DNA from 3 places in the Sporacetigenium mesophilum DSM 16796 genome. Region 3 is predicted to be linked to each of the others. Evidence: a T-box and tRNA genes for the amino acid it is inferred to sense, from the RefSeq annotation. Region 3 holds a T-box; the other regions hold tRNA genes.
What was found. The T-box of region 3 lies ahead of leuS (leucine--tRNA ligase). A T-box ahead of a tRNA ligase gene usually reads a tRNA of that ligase, here a tRNA-Leu.
Positions count from the first base shown of each region.

Region 1: it encodes a tRNA-Leu, which carries the amino acid that the T-box ahead of leuS (leucine--tRNA ligase) is inferred to sense. The anticodon was not compared.
Region 2: it encodes a tRNA-Leu, which carries the amino acid that the T-box ahead of leuS (leucine--tRNA ligase) is inferred to sense. The anticodon was not compared.

Region 1 is NZ_JCANUR010000018.1:9,391-12,680, reverse strand. It holds gene nhaC (Na+/H+ antiporter NhaC) at 1-33, shown strand, start outside; gene BS62_RS12670 (PspC domain-containing protein) at 179-553, shown strand; gene BS62_RS12665 (toast rack family protein) at 599-1,480, shown strand; tRNA gene BS62_RS12660 (tRNA-Leu) at 1,558-1,644, opposite strand; gene polA (DNA polymerase I) at 1,774-3,290, shown strand, end outside.
Region 2 is NZ_JCANUR010000018.1:1,502-4,791, forward strand. It holds gene BS62_RS12600 (GNAT family N-acetyltransferase) at 1-290, opposite strand, end outside; gene BS62_RS12605 (MarR family winged helix-turn-helix transcriptional regulator) at 296-727, opposite strand; gene BS62_RS12610 (thioredoxin family protein) at 861-1,121, opposite strand; gene BS62_RS12615 (hypothetical protein) at 1,187-1,384, opposite strand; gene BS62_RS12620 (helix-turn-helix domain-containing protein) at 1,428-1,721, opposite strand; tRNA gene BS62_RS12625 (tRNA-Leu) at 1,936-2,022, opposite strand; gene cysK (cysteine synthase A) at 2,130-3,041, opposite strand; gene BS62_RS12635 (SIR2 family NAD-dependent protein deacylase) at 3,212-3,290, opposite strand, start outside.
Region 3 is NZ_JCANUR010000004.1:41,971-45,260, forward strand. It holds gene nadD (nicotinate-nucleotide adenylyltransferase) at 1-152, shown strand, start outside; gene yqeK (bis(5'-nucleosyl)-tetraphosphatase (symmetrical) YqeK) at 163-729, shown strand; gene rsfS (ribosome silencing factor) at 828-1,178, shown strand; T-box leader at 1,223-1,408, shown strand; gene leuS (leucine--tRNA ligase) at 1,461-3,290, shown strand, end outside.

The DNA.
Region 1 (3,290 bases), on a different contig from region 3:
GTTGAAAAAGAATTTAATTTGGTTACTGAATAAACAATAAATTATTAAATAAACTCCTATACATTATGTATAGGAGTTTATTTATGGCCAATTTTTCATACACAATAAAAACTATTTCGCGTATTATTAATATAGAGGAATAATAAAATTATATTAAGTTTTAATGGAGGAAAAGATAATGGAAAATCGTTTATATCGTTCAAGATACGATAAAAAGATATCAGGGGTATGTGGTGGAATAGCTGAATATTTTGAAGTAGATTCAACTATGGTTAGATTACTTTGCGTAGTTAGTATATTTGCTTTAGGTACAGGAATATTATTATATATTCTTGCTTCAATAATAATTCCAGAGAGGACAGATTTTGAAAGTACAGTAAATATAAATGAAGAAAAAAATACTAAATTCCTAGGATATTCATTTATTTTAATTGGAGTAATATTATTTATTAAAAGATTTCCAGTTTTTCACTGGATAAACTTTAGATTTTTATTTCCTATATTATTAATAGGATTAGGGGTAGTAGTACTAGGCAAGCATTTTAAAAAATAACTATAATATCAAAGTGCTGTAATACTTATTGTAAGGGGTGAAAATATGAATAATGGAAAGTTGATTAATGGTATTATTTTAATTACCATAGGGATTTTTCTTTTTTTAGTAAATCTAGGTTATATTAGTTTTAGTATATTATTTGGGATTTTTGATTTGTGGCCATTAATATTTATTGTAGTAGGAGTTAATATTTTATTTAAGAAAAAATCTATCACTTTTATAACTTGGACACTATTTTTTGTAATCCTAATTTTGTATGGAGTCTTTTATCAAGGTGGTATTGTTAAAAACGAGTTAATTAGAAATAATATTAATGTTAAAAAACCTATAGAAACTACTTATGGAGAATTTGATTTAGATATAGGAGCTGCTAAAGTTAATATAGATTCGGAAGAAGAAGGCCTTATAAGAGCAAACTTAGAAGGAAGAGAACTATTATATAATGAGGCATATAAAAATAGTAAAGAAACTGCAAATTTGAGATTTGAAGGTAAAGAATATAGTATAACAAATTTGGATAAATCTAAAAGTAGTAATTACAACTTCAATTTGAATAAAGACGTAATATGGGATTTGGACCTTGACTTAGGTGCTATTTCTGGAAAACTTAATTTTGAAGAAATACCCATTAAATCAATTGACTTAGATTTCGGAGCAGGAGATTTAGATATGATTTTAGGGAATAAATATAATAATTCAAATATTAAGATTGATTCTGGTGCTTCAAACTTGACTATAGTAATTCCAAAAGAGGCAGGAATAAAAATAAAGTTAGATGCTGCTTTAACTAAAACTAATATAGATGATTTAAACTTAAATAAGTCAGGAGATTATTATTTATCTTCTAATTATGAAGAAGCTAATAAAAAGTTAGAATTTGATATTGATATGGGTGCTGGTAAAATAGATTTTAAAATGAAATAACATATATAATACTTTTTATTAATATTGTATTATTTGAACATAAAAAAACTAGGTCATATGACCTAGTTTTTCTTTATTGGTGCCGGTTGTGGGACTTGAACCCACACGTCATTGCTGACAACGGATTTTGAGTCCGCCCCGTCTGCCGATTCCAGCAAACCGGCTTATCGATTAACTAAATATATTATAGCACTACAGGAAACTTTATGCAATATAATAGTAATTATTATGATAATATAATATATAGTACTTTGGTTTATAATAAGTACATAATAATTTTAGGAGTGATAATTTTGAACAAAAGATTAATTATAATAGATGGAAACTCAATAATAAACAGAGCATTTTATGCCCTTCCAGAACTTATGAACAAAGATGGATTACATACAAATGCAATATATGGATTTACAACAATGCTATTTAAAATAATAGAGACATATAAGCCAACACATATAAGTGTTGCATTTGACAAAAAAGCCCCTACATTTAGACACTTAGAATATAAAGATTACAAAGCAGGGCGAAAAAAAATGCCAGACGAGCTAAGAGTACAAATGGAGCCTTTAAAGAAGTTATTAGATTCTTTCAAAATACATAGACTTGAATTAGAAGGGTTCGAAGCTGACGATATAATAGGAACAGTATCATTGGTAGCAGAACAAAATGACTACAAAGTATACATAGTTACAGGGGACAAAGATGCTATACAACTTGCATCAAACAACACTACAACACTTATAACTAAAAAAGGTATAGCTGAGGTGGAAGAATACGATTTTGATAAAGTCATGGAAAAATATCAAATGACTCCTAATCAATTTATAGACCTAAAAGGACTGATGGGAGATAAATCGGATAATATCCCAGGGGTACCAGGTGTAGGGGAAGTAACAGGTATAAAACTTATAAAAGAGTTTGGAAGTATAGAAAACTTAATTGAAAACACAGATAAGTTAAAGGGCAGTGTTAAAACTAAAATAGAAGAAAATAAAGAATCAGCTATAATGAGTAAAAGACTAGCTACTATAATTAGAGATATGCCAATACAAATAGATTTAGATGAGTTAAAACTAGAACAATACGATACTGATGAGGTTATAAAGTTGTTTAGTGAGTTTGGATTTAACAGCTTAATATCAAAGATTTCTAATAATGCATCAGGTGATGAAAACGCACCAGCTGTCCAAGAAGAATTAAATATAAGTATAAATAAATTAGAAAATATAAATGATTTTATAAATGAAATAAATGAAAAAAAATATGTTTTATTAAAAACTGTAACTAAATCAGATAATTTACTTAATAAAAATATATTACATATGTTTTTAAGTTTAGACGACAAAAACATATACTATATTGATGAAGAAAATATAGAAGATTTCAAAGAAATTTTATCTAGTAAAGAAATAAAAAAATATGGATACAACTTAAAAGAAGATTATATAGCACTAAGATCTTATGGTATAAAGCTTGAAAACATGGATTTTGATATAACTATATCTGAGTATTTAATAGATTCAGCTAGTTCTACTTATTCATATGACAATATAGCTGCTAAATATTTGAACAAAAAGCTAACATCAAAGGAAGAATTACTAGGAAAAGGTGTAAAGGCAAAAAAATATGTAGACTTAGACTTTGAAACACTTAAAATTCACATAGGTGATATATTATATGTTGTATATAACACAATGCCTATGATGGAAGAAAAAATAAAAGAAATGGATATGGATAGTCTTTTTTATGATGTAGAAATGCCTTTAGTTGAAGTACTAGGATTTATGGAATATGAAGGAATTAAAGTTGATAA
Region 2 (3,290 bases), on a different contig from region 3:
TGAGCATTATTAACTGCCATCCTATGAACTACCATAGATTTTTCATCTAAAGACCAATTTAATTCTTTATATTCATCTGGCTCTATGTAGTTAACACATATAAAGCCTGCAACCTCTTTATCTATATCTTCAACATATAATTCTTCTTTTTCTATATCATATGCGAAATTACTAGCTTGAGGATAGCTTTCATCCCACTGCGTATTATTATAAGAGCGCATTTCTTCTACTGTTTCTTTTATTATTTTCATAATACTATCTAAATCATTTACTGTTGCTTTTCTTATCATAATGATCACTCCTTATACTGTTTTGTTTTATACCATTCCTGTTCAATATTTTCTCTCATTTTTTTTACTAGTTCATACACAATTCTTTTTTCTTCTTCTGTAAATCCACAAAAGCAAGTTTCTATATTTCTATTTTCTTCTTCAACTACAAGATTGTAAATTTCAAGTGCTTTTTCTGTTGGATTTAATCTATATATTCTCTTATCTATTTCATCTTGTTCCTTGTTTATATATCCTTCTTTTATAAGCTTTTGTATAGCTTTTGTAGTTGTCGTTTTATCAACTTTTAAAATATTTGATAAACTAATTAGATTAATCCCCGGATTTTCACACACTCTGGTTAAAAATATAAACTGACCTTTTTGCAAATTTAATTCTTTGAACTTTAAATCACTTATTGAGTGTACTGTTCTAGATAACTGGCCTACTTCTCTCAAAATATTGCTTTTAAAATTATTAATGGCTATCACCCCTTATTTAGTTGAACATTCAACTATATTTATATTATCAAAATTTTGTTGAAAATTCAACTATATTTTTTCAAAAAAATAGCAACGCTTCTAAGCGTTACTATAAACTAGCTTCTTCAAAAACTTTATGTACAACATCTTTAGTGGTGCCACCTTCAAAAATTTTACGATTTTCTATATAGTAAGTTGGAACATAGTAGTAATCGTATTTACTCGCAATTTCAGGATTTTTTTCTTCATCAATTATTTCTACCTTAATGTCTTTATATTTGGGATTTTCTTGTTTCACTTCATCAATCCATTTAATTGCTTTTTTACAATGAGGGCACCAATCTGTTATAAGCACAGTAATATCTTTCATAAAATTACACCTTCCTATTAACTATTTTTCAAAAGTAATTAATCAAGCATTAGAATAAATTGAATTTAAATTACATAAATATCATTACTATTATCCTCTACAGTTTTTACATTATTATTTTTATGAAATCCTATTTTAATTAACTCATACATAGCCTCTGAAAAATCATCTATATTATTAGTTTCTTTATAATCTTCTACTTTCTCTATAATATCCCAAGGCATTATGAAGCTTTTATGTTTATTTATACTATTTTCTTCCATGCAATCACCTTTTTAATATGTAAATTTTTATATAAATATGATTTTACAGTGTTGTAGTTTCATATTTACCATTTTCATATGCTTCTCTATATTTATCAAAGGTACTTTTTCTACCTGATTTTCTTTTAATCTCCTGATTTTCTGTATTATCACTTAAAGGTATAAATCCAAACTCTCTAACTAAAGCTTCTTCTCTTATAAGCCAAGTCTTTCCAAACTTTTTTACATCTACACTATCAATAAATCTTTTACCTACATTTTGTCTAAAGGTAGATTGATCCATTTTATACATACTTGCTACATCTGCAAAGGTATATAATCCTTCAAAAGAACTCATAAAATCACTCCTTAAATTATATTTATATCGTGATTATTAACTTATATCGTGATTTTATACATTTATATAATATATAAATTTTTTTATATAGCTTTCTGGATGTCTTAAAAACATTATTTAATTTATTAGATTTCTTAGATTAGAAGGAGATTAGATAAACAGGTATTTTGATTTACTATAAAAAAATAGCAACGCCTATAAGCGTTGCTATTACTGGTGCGGAAAGGGGGACTTGAACCCCCACGAGAATACTCCCGCCACCCCCTCAAGATGGTGCGTCTGCCGATTCCGCCATTCCCGCATGTTTGATTTCATAACAATATTTTAAAGAATTTTCACAAAATAGTCAAGAAAAAGAGCTTATAAAAATTATAAGCTCTTTGATTTATATTTTATATTATCTATATATTATTGATATAATCCCATAGATAAATATTTTTCTCCTCCGTCTGGAGCTAATGTTACTACAGCTTTCCCTTTTCCTAATTCTTTAGCAACTTCAATTGCTGCAAATATAGCAGCCCCTGATGATATACCTACAAGCATACCTTCTTCACTTGCTACACGTCTAGCTGCATCAAAAGCATCTTCATCTTCAACAGTTATAATTTGATCAACTAAATCTGCTTTGTATATACCTGGTACAAATCCAGCACCTATACCTTGTATTTTGTGTGGTGATGGGTTACCACCTGATAATACTGGAGATTTCGCTGGTTCTACAGCTACAACTTTTATATCAGATTTTAATTCTTTTAATTTATTTCCAACTCCTACTACAGTTCCACCAGTTCCAACTCCTGCTACAAATGCATCTACATTTGGAACATCTTCTAATATTTCTTCTGCAGTAGTTGCATAGTGCTTTTCTGGATTTGCTATGTTTTCAAATTGTTGTGGTACGAAATACTCTTTTCCAGCTGATGCCATTTCTAAAGCTTTTGCTATAGCACCTTTCATTCCTAGTGCGCCTTCAGTTAATACTAATTCAGCTCCATAAGCTGATATCATATTTCTTCTTTCCACACTCATAGTTTCTGGCATTACTATTATAACTTTGTATCCTCTTAATTTTCCTATCATAGCTAAAGCTATACCAGTATTCCCACTAGTTGGCTCAACTATTACACTACCTTCTTTTAATAATCCCATTTCTTCAGCTTTTTCTATCATTCCAAGTGCTGCTCTATCTTTTACACTTCCGCCAGCATTGAATTTTTCTAATTTTACATATATATCAGCCATATTTTCATCAGCTATATTGCTTAATTTTAACATTGGTGTTTTACCTATCATTTCTAATACACTATTAAATATCATATTCTATTCCTCCTGTTTTTATCTATTTAATCCCTATCGATTTACTATGTTTTAATTATACATCTTAATACATTGTCCTGTCAATATAAAGAATAATAAATATATTATTTATTTTATACTATATCTAACAATAAAAATAGGGATTTATTTACATAAATCCCTACTTATATTTATATAGCTTCTTCAGTTAATTTATCTACATTACTAAGAATCTCGCCTATGTTTCCTTCTAAAAATAAATCGCAGTCT
Region 3 (3,290 bases):
AATATAATGCTGAAATACTTACTGTATATGTTCCATCCCTTGATATATCATCTACTTATATAAGAGAACAAATAAAAGAAAATCATTCAATTAGGTATTTAATACCAGAAAGTGTGGAAAAATATATACAGGAAAAAGGTTTATATAAATAGGAGAAGTACAATGGAAATAAATGAAATGAAAGAAATATTAAAGACAATGCTACCAGAAAAAAGATTAATACACTCTTTAAATGTAGTTAAAGAAGCAATAAAATTATCAAAAATATATGAAATAGATAAAGATAAATCTGAAATAGCAGCACTCCTTCATGATTGTGCTAAGTATTTTAATAAAGATCAAGTAAGTCATTATGTAAATAAATACAATATAAAACTAGATGATATGGAAAGAGAAGATATAGCCCTATCTCATAGCATTATAGGTTCTTATATAGCAAAGTATGAATTTAATATAAATGATGAAGAAATTTTAAATGGAATAAGGTATCATACAACAGGAAGAGAAAATATGTCTTTATTTGAAAAAATAATATATATTGCTGATTTAATAGAAGAAGGAAGAAAATTTCCAGGTTTAGATGAACTTAGAGAAAAAGCTTATAATAAAAAATTAGATGAAGCTTTACTTATATCTTTTAACAATACCATTAAATATGTTATAGATATAGATAAGCTAATACATCCTAGAACTATAAAAGCAAGAAACTATATACTACAAAACAAATAAAACTTAATATAATACTATATTAGGCTATTTTGTGATATAATATCAAACAGTGTCTTTATTAAACAATAGGAGGAAAGTGTATGATAAACAATGAAAATATAACTGTAGAACAAATGTTAAAAATAGCATATGATGCGATAGATGATAAAAAAGGTGAAGATATAACTATGTTAAATATAGGTGAAATATCAACTTTATGTGATTATTTCGTTATAGCAAGTGCATCATCTCAAAGACAAGTAAAAGCTATATCAGACAATGTAGAAGATGAATTAACAAAGCTAGGAATAGAGCCTAGAGGAAAAGAAGGTATGATGGAACAAAAATGGATATTACTAGATTATGGTGATATTATGGTTCATGTATTCTATAGTGAAGACAGAGCTTTTTATAACTTAGAAAGATTATGGAAAGATGCACCACATATAGATATTGACAATTTAAAGTAAAAATGGTAATATATGAAATTATATTAAGAAAATTCCAAAATTATCAAATAGTCTAGAGTAGTAAAAGAAATATATTTTTACAGAGAGCTAGTGGTGGTGGAAACTAGCAAAATATAACTTTGAACTTGCTAGAAACATCTATTTGGCCTTAGTAGGCTTAAATACTAACTAAGAGGGCTATAATTATAGCCAATTAGGGTGGTACCGCGAGATAGACCCTCGTCCCTAACCATAGGGATTGAGGGTTTTTTGTTGTATAAATTTATAAAGGGAGGGTATTAAATGTCAGTTTATAATTTTAAAAACATAGAAGAAAAGTGGCAACAAAAATGGGTTGAGAAAGACCAATACAGAACAGTAGAAAGCGATAAGCCTAAGTACTATACTTTGGAGATGTTTCCTTATCCATCAGGAAAAATACATATGGGACACGTTAGAAACTACTCTATAGGAGATGTTGTAGCTAGATTTAAAAAAATGGAAGGATATAATGTGCTTCATCCAATGGGATGGGATTCATTTGGTCTTCCAGCAGAAAATGCAGCTATAAAACATGGAATACATCCAAATAAATGGACAAATGAAAACATAGAAGACATGAAAGATCAATTGAAATTATTAGGTCTTAGTTATGATTGGGATAGAGAGGTAGCAACTTCACTTCCAGATTATTATAAATGGACTCAAGAAATATTCTTAAGATTTTATGAAAATGGATTAGCTTATAAAAAGAAATCATATGTTAACTGGTGTCCATCTTGTCAAACTGTTTTAGCTAATGAGCAAGTTGTAGGAGGATCATGTGAAAGATGTGACTCTGTAGTTAATAAAAAGGATTTATCTCAATGGTATTACAAAATAACTGATTATGCAGAAAGACTTTTAAATGATTTAGATAAGCTAGATGGATGGCCAGAAAAAGTTAAAACTATGCAAAAGAACTGGATAGGAAAAAGTACTGGTGCTGAAATCGACTTCGATGTAGAAGGATACGATAAAAAAATAAAGGTATTTACAACTAGACCTGACACTGTATACGGTGTAACTTATATGGTACTAGCTCCAGATCATGAATACGTTAAAGAATTTGTATCTGGAACACAGTACGAAAAAGAAGTAGAAGAGTTTGTACAAAAGACAAACAAAATGACTGAAATAGAGAGAACTTCTACTGATACAGAAAAAGAAGGAATATTCATAGGAAAATATGCTATAAATCCAGTTAACGGAAAGAAAGTTCCTGTTTGGATAGCTAACTATGTATTATCTGATTATGGTACAGGTGCTGTTATGGCAGTTCCAGCACATGATGAAAGAGATAATGAATTTGCAGTTAAGTACAACTTAGAAATAATAGATGTTATAGATGAAAATAATAAAATGATAAATTCAGAAGAATTTAATGAAATGGATAATGCTGAGGCATTTGATAAAATAGTTGAAAAAATAGCATGTGATGAAAGAGGACAAAAAACTGTTAACTATAGATTGAGAGACTGGTTAATATCAAGACAAAGATATTGGGGTTGTCCAATACCTGTTGTATATTGTGATGATTGTGGAACAGTACCAGTAGATAGAAGCGATTTACCGGTACTCTTACCAACAGATGTTGAATTTACAGGTACTGGAAAATCACCACTTACAACATCTAAGGCATTTATGAATGCTACTTGTCCAAAATGTGGAAAAGAAGCAACAAGAGAAACAGATACTATGGATACATTTATAGATTCTTCATGGTATTTCTTAAGATTTATAGATCCACACAATACTGAAGAACCTTTTTCTAAGGATTTAGTTCAAAAATGGATGGATGTTGATCAATATATAGGTGGGGTAGAACATGCTATACTTCATTTATTATATTCAAGATTCTTTGTTAAAGTATTCAAAGACTTAGGTATGGTTGATTTCGATGAGCCATTTAAAAATTTATTAACTCAAGGTATGGTATTAAAAGATGGAATAAAAATGAGTAAGTCAAAAGGAAATATAGTGGCTCCTCTTGAAATAATAGAGCAATATGGAGCAGATACTGCTAGATTATTCGTTTTATTTGCAGCACCTCCTGAAAGAGATTTAGATTGGTCAGAACAAGGTGTTGAAGGA